2 regions of the Pandoraea sputorum genome follow, and region 1 is predicted to be linked to the other one. Evidence: riboswitches for the same ligand, from Rfam matches in the RefSeq annotation. Region 1 holds a riboswitch; the other holds the start of a gene.

Evidence for each region. Region 1 has a riboswitch for thiamine pyrophosphate ahead of NA29_RS23575 (FAD-dependent oxidoreductase). Riboswitches for the same ligand answer to the same signal wherever they lie in the genome.
Region 2: it holds a riboswitch for thiamine pyrophosphate, as region 1 does, so the genes downstream of both, thiC (phosphomethylpyrimidine synthase ThiC) here and NA29_RS23575 (FAD-dependent oxidoreductase) in region 1, are expected to answer to the same signal.

What each region holds. Positions count from the first base shown of each region.
Region 1 covers NZ_CP010431.2:5,313,730-5,323,238, forward strand. The annotation lists gene mlaD (outer membrane lipid asymmetry maintenance protein MlaD) at 1-316, opposite strand, end outside; gene mlaE (lipid asymmetry maintenance ABC transporter permease subunit MlaE) at 370-1,137, opposite strand; gene NA29_RS23550 (ABC transporter ATP-binding protein) at 1,134-1,952, opposite strand; gene NA29_RS23555 (GNAT family N-acetyltransferase) at 2,294-2,797, shown strand; gene NA29_RS23560 (thiamine phosphate synthase) at 2,889-4,091, opposite strand; gene NA29_RS23565 (thiazole synthase) at 4,153-4,998, opposite strand; gene thiS (sulfur carrier protein ThiS) at 5,000-5,197, opposite strand; gene NA29_RS23575 (FAD-dependent oxidoreductase) at 5,214-6,371, opposite strand; TPP riboswitch at 6,505-6,624, opposite strand; gene NA29_RS23580 (ABC transporter ATP-binding protein/permease) at 6,884-8,668, shown strand; gene NA29_RS23585 (SDR family NAD(P)-dependent oxidoreductase) at 8,842-9,509, shown strand, end outside.
Region 2 covers NZ_CP010431.2:4,446,832-4,456,340, forward strand. The annotation lists partial or broken gene NA29_RS19565 (bile acid:sodium symporter family protein) at 1-520, opposite strand, end outside; gene NA29_RS19570 (LysR family transcriptional regulator) at 836-1,786, shown strand; gene NA29_RS19575 (hypothetical protein) at 2,042-2,335, shown strand; gene wrbA (NAD(P)H:quinone oxidoreductase) at 2,469-3,101, shown strand; gene NA29_RS19585 (OXA-62 family carbapenem-hydrolyzing class D beta-lactamase OXA-154) at 3,174-4,052, opposite strand; gene NA29_RS19590 (hypothetical protein) at 4,562-6,010, shown strand; TPP riboswitch at 6,110-6,208, shown strand; gene thiC (phosphomethylpyrimidine synthase ThiC) at 6,282-8,198, shown strand; gene NA29_RS19600 (hypothetical protein) at 8,369-9,151, opposite strand.

The DNA.
Region 1 (9,509 bases):
GCAGACCCGACGTCAGAATCTTCGCCGAGGAGTCCTTCGGGAACTGGTACTGCGAATCCAGATTGAGCGTGACGTCGGCCAGATAACGCTTGTCGTCGAACTTGATCGACGCCACGCGCCCCACCACCACGCCGGCACTCTTGACCGCCGCGCGCGGCTTGAGACCGCCGATGTTATCGAACCGCACCGTGATCGGATAGGTATTCGAGAACGACAGCGAACTCATGTTGCCCGCTTTGAGCGCGAGGAACAGGAGGGCGGCAAAGCCGAGTACCACGAACAGGCCGACCCAGAAGTCGAGAGGGTGTTTTTTCATTATGTCAGTGTGCGCAAACTGTCTGTCTATGTCTTGGCAGGCGAGCCGGCCTCTTAGCTGAACATGAGTGCCGTAAGCAGGAAGTCGAGGCCGAGCACGGCCAGCGATGCCTGCACGACCGTACGCGTCGTTGCACGCGACACGCCTTCCGGCGTCGGCTGTGCTTCGAAGCCCTGATACAGCGCGATGAAGGTGACGGCAATGCCGAACACGATGCTCTTGATGACGCCGTTTGCGACGTCCGACCATACGTCCACGCCGCCTTGCATCTGCGACCAGAACGCCCCGGAATCCACGCCGATCATCTCGACGCCGACGAGGTAGCCGCCGAAAATGCCGACCGCAGAGAAGATCGCGGCGAGGATCGGCATGGCGATCACGCCCGCCCAGAAACGCGGTGCGACCACGCGTGCGATCGGGTCGATCGCCATCATCTCCATGGCCGTCAGTTGCTCGCCCGCCTTCATCAGTCCGATCTCGGCGGTGAGCGACGTGCCCGCACGCCCGGCGAACAGCAGCGCCGTGACGACCGGCCCCAGCTCACGCACCAGCGACAGCGCAACGAGCAGACCGAGGGCCTGCTCCGAGCCGTACTTGTTGAGCGTGTAATAGCCTTGCAGGCCAAGCACAAAACCGACGAACAAACCCGAGACGGCGATGATGACAAACGAATAATTGCCGACGAAATGAATCTGATCCGTCACCAGCCGCGGACGGCGCAGCAGCGCGGCGCTCGATCCGAGCATGCGCAGGAACATGCGCGCACCGTAACCCAGGCGCTCGACGTGGCCGCGAACAAAACTGCCAATGGTGGTAATCATGCACGCGCTCCGATACCGAAGTCTTCCGCGAGCGGCGGCGCGGGATACTGGAATTTCACGGGGCCGTCCGGCTGGGCATCGATGAACTGACGAACCGTCGGGTCGTTCGAGGCGCGCAGCGCATCGGGCGCACCCTCGGCGGCGATGCGGCCTTCGCTAATGAAGTAGATGTAGTCGGCAATGGTGAACGTCTCGGCGACATCGTGCGAGACGATGATCGACGTTGCGCCCAGCGCGTCGTTGAGCTTACGGATCAGATTCGCCGTAATCCCCATCGAGATGGGGTCCAGCCCCGTGAACGGTTCGTCGTACATGACGAGGTCCGGATCGAGCGCAATCGTGCGGGCCAGCGCCACCCGGCGCGCCATCCCGCCGGAGATCTCGGCGGGCTTCATGTCACGCGCGCCACGCAGGCCCACGGCATTGAGCTTCATCAGCACGAGGTCACGAATCAGGTCTTCGTCGAGACGGGTGTGTTCGCGCAGCGGAAACGCCACATTGTCGAACACCGTCATGTCGGTAAACAGCGCGCCGAACTGGAACAGCATCCCCATGCGGCGACGCAGGCGGTACCAGCCGTCGCGGTCGAGCGTGGAAACGTCGGTCCCGTCGAAATCGACCTGACCCCGACTGGCGTGCACGAGGCCCCCGATCAGACGCAGCACGGTCGTTTTACCGCAGCCGGAGCCCCCCATGACCGCGATCACCTTGCCGCGGGGAAACCGCATATTCAGCCCGGAAAGCACCAGACGTTCGCCATATCCAAAGCTGACGTCGCGCAGTTCGAGCAGATTTTCCGGATTCGGGGTAGGCACGTTTCGGGTCTTATAGTGCGGCGCAAAACGCCAATTATAGGGGGGTTTATCAATCGATGCCGTCCACGCCGGGTCGGCGAAAGCAAGGAACGGCGCTGCCCAGCGGGATTCTACAGGCCCCGGACGTATTGCTGCGAGAACGTTCCAATAGCCGCAACGCCGCAAAAACCCAACGGCACCAAGGACTTATCGTCTTCTGACCCCGCGCCGGTGTTGCGCCGTTGCTACAATACGACGTTTCGCGCTCATCATCGTTCCTCGGGATGTCCTCCGCTACCCCTCCCTCTTTGCGCCCCGTCTCGCCGCAGTCTACGGCGACGCAGGACTTTCGGATTCGTCCGATGCAACCTGGCGACCTTCCCCACGTGCTGACGGTGCAGGCCCTCGCCTATGGCCACCTGATGCTGGAATCGGAAGCCACGCTCGCCTCGCGTCTGGACTTGTCGCCGACGACTTGCTGGGTGGCCGTGGATGCGGGAACGACCGGGCCGACGGACACGGGCATCGCGGGCTATCTGTTCACGCACCCCTGGCGTCTCGCGGCACCGCCGCCGCTGGACACCGTCCTCGACGCGCTGCCGGACGCCCCCGACTGCTGGTACGTGCACGACATGGCGCTTGCCCCGCGTACGCGTGGCGGGGGTGTGGCCGGTCAGCTTTATGCCGCCGCGTTGTCGGCGGCGCAATCGCTCGGCCTGCGCGCCTCGGCGTTGGTCGCGGTGCAGCAATCGCAGGGATTCTGGGCCCGCTTCGGGTATCAGGTCACCGTGGACGTCTCGCCTCAGATCGCCGCCAAACTGGCGGGCTATGGCGATGGCGCAGTCTTCATGACGCGCAAACTATAACCACCGCTAAGGGCGTACCGCATTCGTGCCGCGCTTGTAGCGAGCTTCTGCCGCACTCGTGCCGTGCTTGTGCTGCGCTTGCGCCATTAACTCACGCCCGCCGCGCGAATTCCTTCTGCATCGAACGGACCGCTCCTGCCACGTCGTCGGCTTCCGTTACTGCGCGCACGACGGCCGTGCATCCCACCCCCGTCTCGAGCACCTGCGGCAGGTTAGCCGCGTCGATGCCGCCGATCGCTACCAGCGGGTAATGCGGTGCGATGAGCTTCACGTAACGCGCCAGCTTCGCCAGTCCTTGCGGTGCGGTGGCGATGACCTTGGTCGTCGTCGGAAACACCGCACCGACGGCCAGATAGCTCGGACGGAAGTGATGCGCCGCGAGAATCTCGAAATAGCCGTGCGTGCTGATGCCCAGCCGCATGCCGCTCGCGTGCAGCGTCGCGACTTCATCTGCCGAGAGCGCCGCCATGTCTTCCTGACCGAGATGCACGCCGTAGGCGTCGGCCTGCGCCGCCTCACGCCAGTGATCGTTGATGAACCACGCACTGTTGTGCGTCACGCGGCGACCCGCCGCCACTGTGCGCTCGATCTCGCTGCGCAGCCCCGGGTGCTCAGGGTCCTTGATGCGCAACTGGACCGTCCCGACCTGAAGATCCGCCATACGCTCGCACCAATCGGCGTTGGGCAGCACCGGGTAAAGACCCAGTCGCGCCGGGCATGCAGGAAAGCGCCCCGGCGACGGCACCTGCCCCAGCACGGCGGGGAACGTCTCCAGCACGGTCGGCCATGCGCCCAGCGTGTCGACGTCTTGCACACGCGCATGACTGCCGTCCGTGCGCCATGCGCGGCCGAGTACCAGCGCGTCGTGCGGGGCGAAACCGCAGTCCAGAAACGCGGCAAATGCAGGAAAGAATGCAGGATCGTCGAGACCCGCCACACGATAGACGCCATCCGGCGTGTACAGCGTGTCTTCCACGTGCCCCTGTGCGAGCGCGTGCGAGCAAAGCACGACCGCGCCACTCGCGCGCCATGCGTCCAGGCTGACGGACGCCAACGTGCCCAGTCCATGCTCAGGCACCAGCGGCAGCCAGACCACATCGCCCTGTCCCGCGCTAACGGGTGTCTCGGCGTGCAGACGCCATTGCGGCGATGTCGCCTCATCCGGCCACGGTGCGAGGCGCGCGCGGATCGCGTCGGCGGCCTGCTGCCAGGCCACCGCGAGCGGTGCGTCGGTGGGCAGGCATTGCACGTGCTGCATATGCACAGGCCCGGCGGCGCCAGCGTGCGTCGTCATGAAAAATCCTTGTTGATCCGGCCCCGCATCGCGCGACCGTTGGTCATGAAATCAGGCGCGATCAGCTACCGGACTGATGCCAGAAGGGAACACCCACGACCGGGGTGCTGGCTTCGGCGCTCTCGCGCTCGGCCATCGGACCCGCGAGCCATGCAGCGCGTCCCGCCTTGATCGCACCGGCGAACGCGCCAGCCATCTCCACGGGCTGCGCGGCGAGCGCGACAGCGGTGTTGAGCAGCACGCCGTCGTAACCCCATTCCATCACCTGACACGCATGCGACGGCAAGCCGAGGCCCGCGTCGACGATCAGCGGCGTATCCGGCAGACGGTCGCGCAACAGACGCAGACCGTACGGATTGATCACGCCCTTGCCGGTGCCGATCGGGGCGCCCCACGGCATCAATGCCTGACAGCCGACGTCGAGCAGTCGACGGCACAGCACCAGATCTTCCGTGCAGTACGGCAGGACCTTGAAGCCCTCGCGAATCAGTTGCTCGGCGGCCGTCACCAGACCGAACGGGTCGGGCTGAAGCGTGTAGTCGTCGCCGATGAGTTCGAGCTTGATCCAGTCGGTCTCGAAGACTTCGCGCGCCATTTGCGCCGTCGTCACCGCTTCCTGCACCGAATGGCAGCCCGCGGTATTGGGCAGCACGGGCACCGCAAGGCGGCGCAGCGTCTCCCAGAAATGACCTTCCGATGCTTGCGCCCCGGTGCCCGAGAGCTGACGGCGCAATGCCACCGTCACCATGCCCGGACGCGCTGCGTCGATGGAATCGTTCAGTGCTTGCAGCGACGGATAACGCGCCGTGCCGAGCAAGAAGCGGCTACCGAAGCGGGTGTCGTAAAGCGTGAGCGCGTCACGCGTGCTGCTGGCCGCCACGTTGTTCGATTCGGTGAATGCGTTCATTTCAGCCTCCGGCCACCGGTTGCACGACATCGATCTTGTCGCCCTGCGCGAGCGTGCGCGCGGCGTATTGCGTCTTGGGGACGAATTGCCCGTTGATCGCCGCCGCGAAAGGCGGCTTGGCGCCGTAGGCGGCGAGCGCCTCGGCCAGCGTCGCCGTGTCGGCCACGCTCAGCATCTGTTGATTGATATGGATGTCCATTGCGTACCGCTTCCTCTCATGCCTGACGAAACAGTTCCGGCCACGGCCGGCTGGCTCGCCACGTCTCCCAGTCGAACGCATCCGCCGATCCCGACGGCGCGCCCTTCGTTTGCATCAGTGCCTGCGCCAACGCGCATGCTTCGCCAGTGACTGCCGGTGCCAGCAAATAGCCGTGACGGTACAGACCGTTCACGCGCAGCAAACGTGCGCCGTCCCACTGCACGCGCGGCAGATGGTCGGGCAGCGCCGGGCGGCAGTTGACGTTCAGCTCGACGATGCGCGCTTCGCCGAACGCCGGGTTCAGCGAGTGCGCCGCCGAGAGCAGTTCGAGCGCCGAGCGCACGGTCATCGGCGACATGTCTTCCGATTCGAGTTCGGTCGCCCCGATCACGTAAAGATCGTTTTCCTTGGGCGCGATGTAGATCGGATAGCGCGGGTGCAGCAAGCGCACGGGGCGACGCAGACCGATCCCCGGCGCGTGAATGCGCACAACCTCGCCTCGCACACCGCGCAGTTGGGTGAGCGCTTCGCGCGCGCCCAGTCCGCGACAGTCGATGACCAGACCGGCGTCCGGATACTCGCCCTCGGCAATCGCGGTGTTCCAGTGCAGGTCCGCGCCCGCCTTCGCAAGTCCTGCGGCCAGCGCGCGCAATAACTGACGGTTATCCAGTTGCCCTTCGTTCGGCAGCAGCCAGCCTTCCTGGAAACGTCCAGCGAGCGCCGGCTCCACATCTTTCAGTTGTGCCGCCGAAATCCGCTCGACGCCGCCGCGCAGCAGTTCGGGCGGCGCATTCGCCCGCATCCGACGATCGAACATCACGGCCTCGGCGCGGTCGGGCTGATGCCACACGACCAGCGTGCCGTTGCGTTGGAAGAAGACATGTTCGGGAAGGCCGTCGATCAGCGCGGGCCAGCGCTCAAGCCCGACCGCGCCCATCTCGACGATGCTCGGCTCAGCCACGGCGGCCTCGGCCAGCGGCGCGAGCATGGCGGCGGCGACCCAGCCAGCAGCGGACGAGCCATCGGCGTCGCCCCGCTCGTACAGCGCCACGCGCGCGCCGGCGCGAATCAGTTGCCACGCCAGCAGACGGCCGGACAACCCGCCGCCGAGCACGGCAATGTCGGGACGAGACACGGCCGAACGCGAAGTGGAAATGGCAGCGGTCGCGCTCATACGCGCATTGCCGCGCAAGCCGTCAAGGCGCGCAGGCACTGAGGGGAATACGAAGAATGTTGTGGAAGGCAACGCATGGGGCCCTTTCCTCATGAAAGCAAAAGGACGAAACGGTGATGGCCACCTTACCCCAATGGAGGAGTCGGAAACTTCCCACGCCGGTATTACCCGGGTCGGGTGCAAAGGGTCTCTCTCAGCCCCGCGACTTCTTTGACGTGACTACGCCAATTACGGAGCACCCCTGTTTCGCCCGCAGCCATTACAACATAGATGCCGACGCCCGTGCAAGCTGGCTTCCCGGGCGATTGCACGCTCGTCGCGTCTCGTTTTTTGAGATCTCCCGCCCCTGATTCCGGCCGCTTGTAACGGTCCGTAAACTGAAAATCCCCGTCACGCGCGGCTCTGGCCGTAAATCGTGCAACGCACCATCGGGAACTGCGGTCAAATGGGCCATATGTGCGAAACGTATAGATAACAACGCTGCCCCACTGCGGTCCCGCCGCCCGACGATCATGGCCAACACGCCGACCCACACACCACACGCCCCGCAACCCTCGGGCGACACCGCCGCGCCACCACCCAATCCACCCAAACATCCCACCGCCTGGCAACTGATCCGTCCCTACTGGGTCTCGGAGAAGCGCTGGGAGGGTCGACGCCTGCTTGCGCTCGTGATCGCGCTGAACCTTGCCGTCGTGTTCATCAACGTGCGGCTAAACGCGTGGAACGCCAGCTTTTACGACGCCCTCGACAAGCGCAACTGGCCGGTCTTCAAGTCGTCGCTCGCGGAGTTCGCGGTGCTGGCGTTCAGCTTCATCATCATTGCGACGTTCCGCACCTACTTCCGTCAGATGCTGGAGATCCGCTGGCGGCAATGGGTGACGGACGCGAACCTCACGAAGTGGTTCGCGCATCGCGCTTACTACCGCATCGAACGCGATCACCTCGCCGACAACCCCGACCAGCGTATTTCCGAAGACATCCGCACACTCGTCAACTCGTCGCTCGCGCTGTCGCTCGATCTGTTGACGACGCTCGTCTCGCTGTTCTCCTTCATCACGATTCTGTGGACGATCTCGGGCGCAGTGTCCTTCGCGCTGGCGGGTATGAACGTGACGATCCCGGGCTACATGGTGTGGGTCGCCGCGCTGTACGCCATCGTCGGTTCGTTTCTGATCTTCAAGGTCGGGCGCCCGCTCGTGGGACTCAGCTACCGGCAGCAACAGGTTGAAGCCGACTTTCGTTTTCTGCTGGTGCGGCTGCGCGAATCGGCCGAGCAGGTCGCGCTCTATCGCGGCGAAGGCGCGGAGTTATCGCGTCTGAAGTCGGCGTTCGGCGCGGTGCGCGACAACTGGTGGCAAATCATGGTCGTCACGAAACGCCTGATCTTCGCGAACTCGATCTACGCGCAGATCGCCATCGTCTTTCCGATCATGGCGGCAGCACCCCGTTACTTCGCGGGAGCGTTCACGCTGGGCGTGCTGATGCGGATCATCGACGCCTTTGGGCAAGTGAGCGACGGTTTCTCCTGGTTCGTGAACAGCTTCTCGACGCTGGCCGACTGGAAGGCGACGATCAACCGTCTGCGCGAATTCACACGCGTCATCGACGCCACGCCGCACCCTCAAGGCGGTATTGCCGTGGTGCCCGCAAGTGGTGCTCCGGCCTACACTGCCGCCGACCTGCGGCTATCGTTGCCGAACGGCGCGCCGCTCGCGGCCGCCGGGTCGTTTGCATTCGCCCCTGGGTCGCGCTGGCTGGTGCGCGGCCGCTCGGGTTGCGGCAAGAGCACGATGCTGCGCGCACTCGCCGGACTGTGGCCGTTCGGCAGCGGACGCATCGAAGTACCCACCAATGCCCGCGTGTTGTTCCTCTCGCAGCAAAGCTATCTGCCGATCGACACGCTCAAGGCCGCGCTCGCGTTCCCGTCATCGCCCGACACGTTCACCGACGCCGAGTGCCGAGACGCCCTGAACGCCGTGAACCTCGGGCAATACGGCGACGACCTGCTGACCTCGGCGCATTGGGCGCGACGCCTCTCCGGCGGCGAACAACAGCGACTGGCGGCCGCGCGCGCACTGCTGCAAAAGCCCGATTTCCTGTTTCTGGACGAAGCGACAAGCGCGCTCGATGTTGAAACCGAAGAAGCCGTGTACGACGCACTGCACGCGCAACTGCCTGACACCGCCATCGTCAGCGTCGCGCATCGTGACACGCTGGCCCGCTTCCATCAGCACACGATGACGTTGCACGCGGTGACCGAGATCGAGCCGCCTCGGGTCGTCGGCGCGGTGTAGTGGACGCGAAGTGATGGCGCAGGGGGCGGACGATCTCACGCCATCCCGCGCCATTCCCACCGGGCGATTCATCCATTTTGTTCACTTCGTAAATAATATTGACGCGGCTGTTCCGGCACCGAGGCGGTTTGGCATAATCACGAGCACCCCATCAGGCTATCTCCGGGCTCATCGTGACTACTTCAGCTACCTCGTCCGGCCAGTCGCCGAATTCCTCTGAGCGCGACGGACGCACCGTTGTCGTCACCGGCGCCGCCTCCGGCATCGGCGCGGCCATCGCCCGCCGCCTCGCCTCCCCTGACACTCGCTTGCTGCTGCACACACGCGGCGCGTCCGACGCCAGTCAGGCGCGGCTCACTGAGGTGCGTCGCGCATGCGAAGACGCCGGTGCGCAGTGCGCCACATGGTTCGGCGATCTGACGCACGCGCAGTCCGCCGCGCGACTCGTCGACGCCGCGCATGACGCCTTCGGCCCGGTCGATCAGATCGTGAGCAATGCGGGCTTCGCCACGCGTCAGTCGTTGGCCGACATCGACGACGAGGCCTTCGCACGCACGCTCGCCGCCATGCCCGGCGCATTCGCCGCGTTGCTGCGTCACACGCTGCCCGATCTCCAACGTTCGTCGCAAGGCAGCGTAGTCGCCGTCAGCTCGTTCGTAGCGCATCGCTTCGCGCCGAACCAACCCGGATTCCCGGCGACGGCTGCTGCCAAGGCCGCCATCGAAGCGTTGGCGAAAAGCGCCGCCGCCGAGTACGCCCGCGCAGGGGTGACGATCAATTGCGTCGCGCCCGGCTACACGCGCAAGGACAGCGGCCACTCTGCCATCGATCCGGCCGCATG
Region 2 (9,509 bases), 870 kb from region 1:
CCGCGGTTGCGCTCCACCCATTTGCCGATGGCCTTGCGCGACAACTGCCCGGCAATGAACGGCACGAGCAGTTGCAGCATGATGTTGCCAATGGAGTCGAACGGCGACGCGCCGCTGTTGCCATCGTGATGGATCACCACCAGACCAACCAGCAGCGGCGTAATGAAGATGCCGAACAAGCTGGACGCCGACGCGCTGCACACCGCGGCGGGCACGTTACCGCGCGCTATCGACGTAAAGGCAATGGCCGACTGGACGGTGGCGGGCAGCGTGCATAGGAAGAGGATGCCCAGATACAGCTCGGGGTCACCATCCACGACAGCACGGGCTTGAGCGCCACGCCAACGATCGGGAAGATAACAAACGTGCTGGCGAACACCAGCAGATGCAAACGCCAGTGGGTCGCACCGGCAAGCACGGCTTCGCGCGACAGCTTCGCGCCGTGCAGGAAGAACAATGCGGCAATCGCCACGTTGGTCAGCAAATTGAAGGCGACTTCGCCCTCGCCGTGCGCAGGCAGAAAACTGGCCAGCGCAACGGTAGCAACCAGCATCAACGTGAAATTGTCGGGAAGGAAACGCGGTCTGGCCATCGTTGCTCTTGAATACTCTCTCGGATACGTCTGAAATGACAAAGCCCGTTCCGCCCGAACACGGGACGCGACGGCCTTGACGGGCCGTCGCGAGGTCGACTGTCGATCCTGAGGCCCCAGGCGTCAAAAAGTGACAGGAAAGTGACCGGAAGTGTGCGCTCGCGCTACGGGTTTTTACGTATTAGAGCGCAAGGGTAGTTAAAATACAAATTCATTTAAAAATTTTATTCATACCAAAGACGCATGAATATCTCGCTGCGCCAGCTCAAAGTGTTCCTCGCAGTGGCCGAACACGGCAGTTTCAGCCGCGCGGGCGAGGATATTGGCCTGACGCAACCGGCCGTGAGCCGCTGCATCCGGGAATTGGAGCAAGAACTCGGGCTCAAGCTGGTGGACCGCACCACGCGGGAGGTCACGCTGACCGAAGTGGGCGCTAGCCTCTCTGCCACCCTCGCCCGGGTGCTCGACGAACTGGAGAGCGCTCTGCGCGATACGCACGGGTTGGCGGAAGAGCGTCGCGGCCGCGTACGCGTGGCCAGCGCGCCGACCATTTCCGCGAATCTCATGCCCGAGTGCATCTCGGCGTGTGCCGCCCGTTATCCCGATATCACCCTGATGCTGCGCGATCAGGTTCAGACGCTCGCCACAGACAGCGTGCGACATGGTGAAGTCGACTTTGGCGTGATTGTCGCCTCGGAGGGCACGGACGATCTGGTGGGCGAGCCCATCATGGTCGAGCCGTTCCTCGTAGTGTGCGACCGTTCACATCGCTTTGCGAAGCAAACCGAGGTGACGTGGAACGAACTCAATGGCGAGAAGCTGGTGTTGCTTGACTACGCGTCCGGCAGCCGACCGCTGATCGACCGCGCATTGGCCGAACATGGCGCCTACTGCCAGGTGGCACAGGAAGTCGGGCATGCGATCACCGTCTTCCGGATGGTCGAAGCGGGTATTGGCATCAGCATCATGCCTGCGCTGGCGTTGCCCGCCATGCCCGGACTGTCGGCGAACGGCCCGGAAGCGGACAGCCGCCTCGTGGCCTTGCCGCTCACGCCGCAGATCGACCGGACCATCATGCTGGTGCGCCGCAAGAACCGAACGCTCTCCCCCGCCGCGCAATCCGTCTGGGAATTGATCCAGCAGATCACGGCCAATACGCCGCACTCGCTCGCGTCGGGCAAGCCACGCAAGTGACACGCCAGGCCACCGGCCCTGACATGATGGGAATAACCAACGGATACCAGGCTTTTGTGCACCATTGAGCGAAATTCAGCAAAAAACCGCCTGATCGGGATGGGTCTCGACACATCAAAGTAAGTGAGCGCCTGCTACAATGCGGGTGCGTCGACTCCCCCCAAGTGCGTGACTGTGCCATCGGGCGTCTGCCCCGCCATCGTGCCTCGACGACATGCCCGCGCCCTGCGGGCATTGTGCTTCCGGTACGGCGTCATGGACTTGTTCATCAAATACTTCAGCCCGCTGTGGCTCTTCCACGCGGCAGCCGATCTGTCTTTCTGGCAGCGGCATCAACTCGACGCGCGCATGCAGATCGTGAGTCGCTTCATGTGGCGCTATGTCATGCGCTGGTGCGTCGTAAGCGCCACGCTGCTCGTGCCTGCCGCCGTGATGGCGCATGGGCTCGCGGCCACAGGACTCGCTCTGGCTGGCGGTGTTTCGGCGAGCGTGACGGTGCTCATGGCCGCGCTGGCGCTGGGCTGCCTTATCGGATCGCGACTGCGCTGAAAGGGTCGCGGTTGCGCTGAAGCGTGCCACGTCTGCGCTAAAGCGTCATCCGCGTCGACTATGATGGAACGGCTCGCCTCGCGCGGCCGACGGTCCGCGACGCCGGCATCTTTCGACCCCAAAGGAGAATCCCATGGCCAACGCCAAGATCCTGGTGGTGTTCTATAGCATGTACGGGCACATCTACAAGATGGCCGAAGCGGTCGCCGAAGGCGCGCGCAGCGTCGCCAGCGCCGACGTCACTGTGATGCAGGTCCCTGAACTCGTCCCCGACGATGTGCTGGAAAAAAGCGGCGCAAAGGCCGCACGCGCTGCCTTTGCCAGCGTGCCCGTCGCGCGCGTCGACCAGTTGCCCGAGTACGACGCGATCATCTTCGGCACCCCGACGCGCTTCGGCAACATGACCGCGCAGATGCGCAACTTCCTCGACCAGACCGGAGGCCTTTGGGCCAAGGGGGCGCTTGCAGGTAAAGTCGGCAGCGTGTTCGCAAGCACCGCGACGCAGCACGGCGGGCAGGAAACGACCATCACGAGCTTCCACACCACGCTGCTTCACCACGGCATGATCATCGTCGGCGTGCCATACACCGAGCCTGCGCTCACCAACATGAAAGAGATCACCGGCGGCTCGCCCTACGGCGCCACGACACTCGCCGCCGCCGACGGCTCACGTCAGCCGAGCGAGAACGAGTTGACGATTGCACGGACGCAAGGCCGTCACGTCGCGGAAATCGCCGCAGCGCTTAAGCACGGACGCGCTCTGTAAAACACGTCGGCAAATTACCGGCAACACGCGCGACGCGACGTCATTCGACGTTCGCGTCGCACGGTATCGCGTTCAGATCAACTTCAGGTTCTTCAGCACCTCACGCACGATACGCGCGCGCTTCGGGCCGTCGGCGTCGCCGTTCATGTCGATGTTCAGCGCGATCATCGTCAGATTGCCGTCACGCTCCAGCCAGCCCACCCACCAGCCGATATCCGGCTTCTTGTCGACGAACCAGCCGGTCTTGCCGTGCAGCACATAGTCGGCGTTCGCTTCGACGATGGAAATCTGCCGGACGATGTCCTGCGAACGCGCGGAGAACGGCAACGTGCCACGCGCCAGACGCTGCAGGAAGTCGACTTGCTCGCGCGCTGAGATCTGCAAACTGTCGTCCACCCAATAGGTGTCGTTCACCCGACCGATGGTCCGGTTACCGTACCCGACGGCGTCGAGCTTCGCCTGCGCATACGCACGCGGAATCTTGTGCGAAACGACCTGATAGCACGGGTAGCAAGACACGCGAAACGCGTCGCGCAGATTCAATTCTGCATTCCACGCCTTAATCCGGCGCGGTTTGCCGTCCCACGGAATCGTCTCGCGCTCGTTGTCCAGCGCACCCGATTCCAGCGCCAGCAGACTGTTGAAAATCTTGTACGTCGACGCCGGGGACATGCGCCGCTCGGCGCGCGCCGAGTCGTACGCCTGATACGTCTGTGTCTTGCCGTCGAGCACGACGACCGTGCCCTTCACGTTTTCCGCCGCAAAGAACTTGCCCCAGTCGGCACGCTCGGTCACGTGGACGGGCGCTGCCACGGAAGGTGCTGCCGCGGCTGACGCGCGCGACAATTCCAGCGCGTGTGCTGGCGAGGGCAGCAGACCATGCGCGACGACCGCCGACGCCAGACGCAGCACGACAGCCGCGCGACACCAGTGAGAGAGAATTCGTTTCATTTCGTTATCCTTATTTTTAAGAAGATAGTGGGTGACATGGGGATGACACGCCGGGTGTGGCGGCGACGTCGAAACGTCGTCGCTGCCGATACGAGTCGCGCTGGCCAGGCACTCTTTTTTTCGAAAGCGTTTGCAGCTTAGTGTGCGTTTCGGCAGCTGCAAAGCAAAGCTACCGTAACCGACGTAACCGCCGTATCATCGGCTCGCCCCTTGCGCAAGTTCGTGGAACGTGCGCACGCCGTTCGCGCCACAACGTGCGCCTCCGGTCCCTGCCAAGCTTGCTGCCCGAGTCACTCAGTCAACATGAACGACACCACCGAATCGTCGCTCGCTCCCGCACTCGTTGTGCGACTCGACGCGCCGCAGAAAATCGACGGTCAACCGGTGCGATACCAAAGCCTGTGGTTGCTGATGCGCGTCTATTACGCGGCGCATTTCGAGGCATCGCCGGTGACGCTTGCGTCGCTGAAGGTCCGGTTCGGTCAGGCAGGCCTCGGGGTGACCTGCGCATGCTCATCAGCCGCGCATTTTCGGACTTTGCGCGATGGGACGTCGCGGTCGGCTGGGGCGATGACCGCCATGCCGATGTGCGTCTGCTGCCGACGCGCGGACGTGGCAAAGGCCCCTTCTGGCTCGCCGCGCACGAGATGTCGCGCATCAAAGTCGTCATCGGCGACACGACGCCCGCCGATCCGCGCCGCGCAATCGCTGCCTTTCTCGGTTTGCCGCAGGACAGCACGCCCGACGCTCAGTCACCCGCACTCGATTACGTCATGCAGGACATTGCGTTCTGGCATCACCTGACGCTCGGCAAGCGCGACATGCAGGACGGCGTGTTCTTCGCGCCGTCGCCGCCTACGACGCACAGCGAAGCCAGACGCCAGCGCACGGGCGCGATCCCGTCGTTCCATGCGGCGCAGGTGTGCGCCGTGGACGACGTACAGCGTGGCATTGCGCTGCTCGCCGAGACCATCGTGTGGCGTCGCATGGGAGACGCCGCGCGCACGAAGCAGACTTTGGCCACACTCGCGGCCACCTTCGGCGCGAGCCAGCCCGGCTCACCGACGTTACGCGCCATGCACTGGATCGTGCAGGCATGGCAGGCCTACGCATTGCGTGACGAGCCAGGGGCGTTCGCGCATCTGCAACGTATCAGCGACGACGCATCGCTCGCCCCGTGCCTCATCTACAACCCGCGTATTCGCTTCGAGAGCCGCAATCTCCAGGCGTTGCTGCACAAATCGCACGCCGCGCGCAATGGCCCAATGCCTGCCCGCGCGCAATCCGCCGCCGACGCGCTGGCCGCCTTCTCGGACGCCCTGCAAGCGGCGTTCGAAGCCGACTCCATCGAGCTGGCGCAGCACGTCGCCGCCAACATCGGCCTGTCGCTCTGGCTGTTCTGGCAAGGGGCGCTGATCGATCCGGGCAGAAGACTCGCCGCGGCCGAGGTTCAGCGCCAGGCATTGCGGTGGATCGGTTTGTCGGAGTGGATTTGCGATCGCTTCGGCGTCGGCGGGAATTCCGTCTGGAATACGGTGTTCCTGCTGCGCATTGCGCGCGGTGCCGTTCCCGTTCGACGCGATCCCGATCTGGAAACGCTGCGCGCGAGTACGCCCCTCGCGGTCGATGCGTTTCTCGATGCCGTCCAGCCGTTTGGAGCCCCCTTCTCGCGCGCCAAGGGTTTCCTGCGCTGGACCGATGTCGTGGCCACCACGCTCGCCGACCACGAGGAGGGACGCGTTCGCTTCGAGCCGCTGCAGCTTGCCAACCTGTGGTTCGAAATGCTCTGGTTCGCGCTGCATCAGGACGGCGACTCGCCGCAGGCATTCCACGCCGCGCAATCGCTCGGTCGTGTACTGCCGATGCTGCCACCGCCCGACCGGCGCTTTTTCCGCGATGCGCTACGTCTGATGCCGCGCGACTTTCAACGCGAGGTGCGGATAGCGCAGGACGGTTGAAGCGCCCGTCGGAATGTCGCACCGCACCATTTTCAGTTCACGTTTTTCGGGACACATCGTGCTTGTTTTGCCCGGCAGGTCGGTGTATCGTTGCCGCAAAGCTAAGCGCAGGGGTCCTGCAACGTGAGTTGTGGGTGAGAAATACCCTTAGAACCTGATCTGGATAATGCCAGCGCAGGGAGCGTAGAAATTCCTCGCCCCCGTTCATGCTCCTGAGCCGCTTTGCGCCGAAATTGTCGGCGTCAACACGTGCCCCGCCAGGAGACATTGCATGAACGCCAATCCGAAGTTCCTCTCAGCCAACGCGCGCGTGGACGAAGCTGCGATCGCACCGCTGCCCAATTCCCGCAAGATCTACGTCGAAGGCTCGCGCCCGGACATTCAGGTCCCGATGCGCGAAATCTCGCAAGCCGACACGCCGACGAGCTTCGGCGGCGAGAAGAATCCGCCGATCTACGTCTACGACTGCTCGGGCCCGTACACCGATCCGAACGCAACCATCGACATCCGCTCCGGCCTGCCCGCGCTGCGCGCGAAGTGGATCGAAGAGCGCGGCGACACCGAAGCCCTGCCGGGTCTGAGCTCCGCCTATGGCCTTGAGCGCGCGAACGACAGCGCTACCGCCGACCTGCGTTTCCCGGGCCTGCATCGCACGCCGCGCCGTGCCAAGGCGGGCAAGAACGTGACGCAGATGCACTACGCACGTCAGGGCATCATCACGCCCGAAATGGAATACATCGCGATTCGTGAAAACCTGCGCCGTCAGGAATACATCGAAAGCGTACGTGCCGCTGGCCCGCAAGGCGAGCGTCTCGCGAAGTTGCTCACGCGTCAGCACCCGGGTCAGCATTTCGGCGCCAGCATTCCCGCCGAAATCACGCCGGAATTCGTGCGCGAAGAGATCGCACGTGGCCGCGCCATCATCCCGAACAACATCAACCACCCGGAATCCGAGCCGATGATCATCGGCCGTAACTTCCTCGTGAAGATCAACGCGAACATCGGCAACTCGGCCGTGACGTCGTCGATCGGCGAAGAAGTGGACAAGATGACGTGGGCGATCCGCTGGGGCGGCGACACGGTCATGGATCTGTCGACCGGCAAGCACATTCACGAAACGCGCGAATGGATTCTGCGTAACAGCCCGGTGCCGATCGGCACGGTGCCGATTTATCAGGCGCTCGAAAAGGTCAACGGCAAGGCCGAAGATCTGACGTGGGAAATGTTCCGCGACACGCTCATCGAGCAGGCCGAGCAAGGCGTCGACTACTTCACGATCCACGCCGGCGTGCGTCTCGCGTATGTGCCGATGACGGCTAACCGCATGACGGGTATCGTCAGCCGCGGCGGCTCGATCATGGCCAAGTGGTGTCTCGCACACCACAAGGAAAGCTTCCTGTACACGCACTTCGAAGAGATCTGCGAAATCATGAAGGCCTATGACGTCGCGTTCTCGCTGGGCGACGGTCTGCGTCCCGGCTCGATCTACGACGCCAACGACGAAGCGCAACTCTCCGAACTCAAGACGCTGGGCGAACTGACGCAAATCGCGTGGAAGCACGACGTGCAGGTCATGATCGAAGGCCCGGGCCACGTGCCGATGCAGCTCATCAAGGAGAACATGGATCTCCAGCTCGAGTACTGCGACGAAGCCCCGTTCTACACGCTCGGACCGCTGACCACGGACATCGCCCCGGGTTACGACCACATCACGTCGGGGATCGGCGCAGCCACCATCGGCTGGTACGGCACGGCCATGCTGTGCTACGTCACGCCGAAGGAACACCTTGGCTTGCCGAACAAGGACGACGTGAAGGAAGGCATCATCACGTACAAGCTCGCAGCCCACGCGGCTGACCTCGCCAAGGGTCACCCGGGCTCGCAGATTCGTGACAATGCGCTGTCGAAGGCACGTTTCGAATTCCGTTGGGAAGACCAGTTCAACCTCGGTCTCGATCCGGACAAGGCGCGTGAATTCCACGATGAGACGCTGCCGAAGGATTCGGCCAAGGTCGCTCACTTCTGCTCGATGTGCGGACCGCATTTCTGCTCGATGAAGATCACGCAGGACGTGCGCGATTACGCCGCCAAGCAAGGGCTCACCGACGAAGCCGCCCTCAAGCAAGGAATGGAGGTCAAGGCCGTCGAGTTCGTAAAGAGCGGTGCCGAAATCTATCGTCGCACCTGATTAGCGCGTGCACGATGGCAGCATCAACGCCGCTGTCGTGTACGGCAAATCGTCGCTTAGCAAGCAGAACGCGCCCGGGTAAAACCGGGCGCGTTTTTTGTTGCGCTGGCGTCTCGACTGCTGTTGCCCAAGTCAGGCTGACGGCATTGTCGACAGGTTTGACACCGTCGTTATGCGACGGAAGGCGACTCGCTGGAGATGGCGGCCGGCGCCGTGGGCACGCCACGCTGCGTCAGATAGTTGCGCAACCGCTCTGTGGCGATGTGCTTGGCCACCGAAGACATCGACGTTGCGAGCGCCGTGAACGCTTCCGTGTTGGTCGCGGGCATGGCTGCGGCATCCATCACTTCGGTGTGACGCATCTCCCAGTGGCGCTCGCCCAGTTGTTCGACGCCGAGCGCGAGCTTCGCCCATTCGTCCGTCCCCAATCCGATGGACGCGGGCAGATCGCCGCGCACGATCGCCTGATGCATCGGCAAACCGGCGGCAAAGCCCACACGAAGCATCCACTCAGTGCTTTCGCTCGCAGGCATGGGACGCGCGCCGGCGTGCAGGCGCGCGTTCAGCTTGCCGATGAATTTGTCCGGCGTCTCGCGCACGAGACATGCCGTCGACCACTCCTTCTTGCCTGCCAGTGCGGGCTTGCCGGTCCATCGACGCGCCGTGTCCGCCACCGTCTTAGTCACGTCGGCACGCGTCGGCTCGAACGGTACCGTACCGTTGCGACCGTCCGTGCCGAGCAACGAACCGTTGACGATATCGCGACAGACTTGCGCGCGCTCGCTGCGTCCATCCGGCATGACAACCGGGTGATTGCGCCCGTCCAGCGAGGCAACATGGGTGCTCACCTGACGCGAACTGGCGCAGATATGCAGCGTTGCCAGCGCTGCCGGTGGGAGGACAGGTTGCGCGACACGCGGCGCAAGTAAGGACGCCAACGATTCGCCGGTCATGGGTGCTTCGAAAACATCCCCATCGTCGACGCCCACGAATCCAGCCCGGAGCGCGCCGCCCCAGGCTTCATCGGATCGATCCTCTTGCGACGATACGCTCGCGAAATCGGCCTCGAAGCGAATACGCCCCTGATCGCGATTGGCGTGCCCCGACGATTGCGCTACAACGCTTGCCGGTGAATCACGCGGGGTCCGGGGAGGGGCCGGGAGAGCGCTTCGTACGTTTGCGATGCGCATGAGCGGCATGTCTACGGGATGATTGCGTCCGACGGGATGAAGTGTGACGGGTATTGCGGCAAGGTCGCCCGTGACGGGTGCGTGATTCGCGAACTGCATACCGAACATCATCGATAAGTCC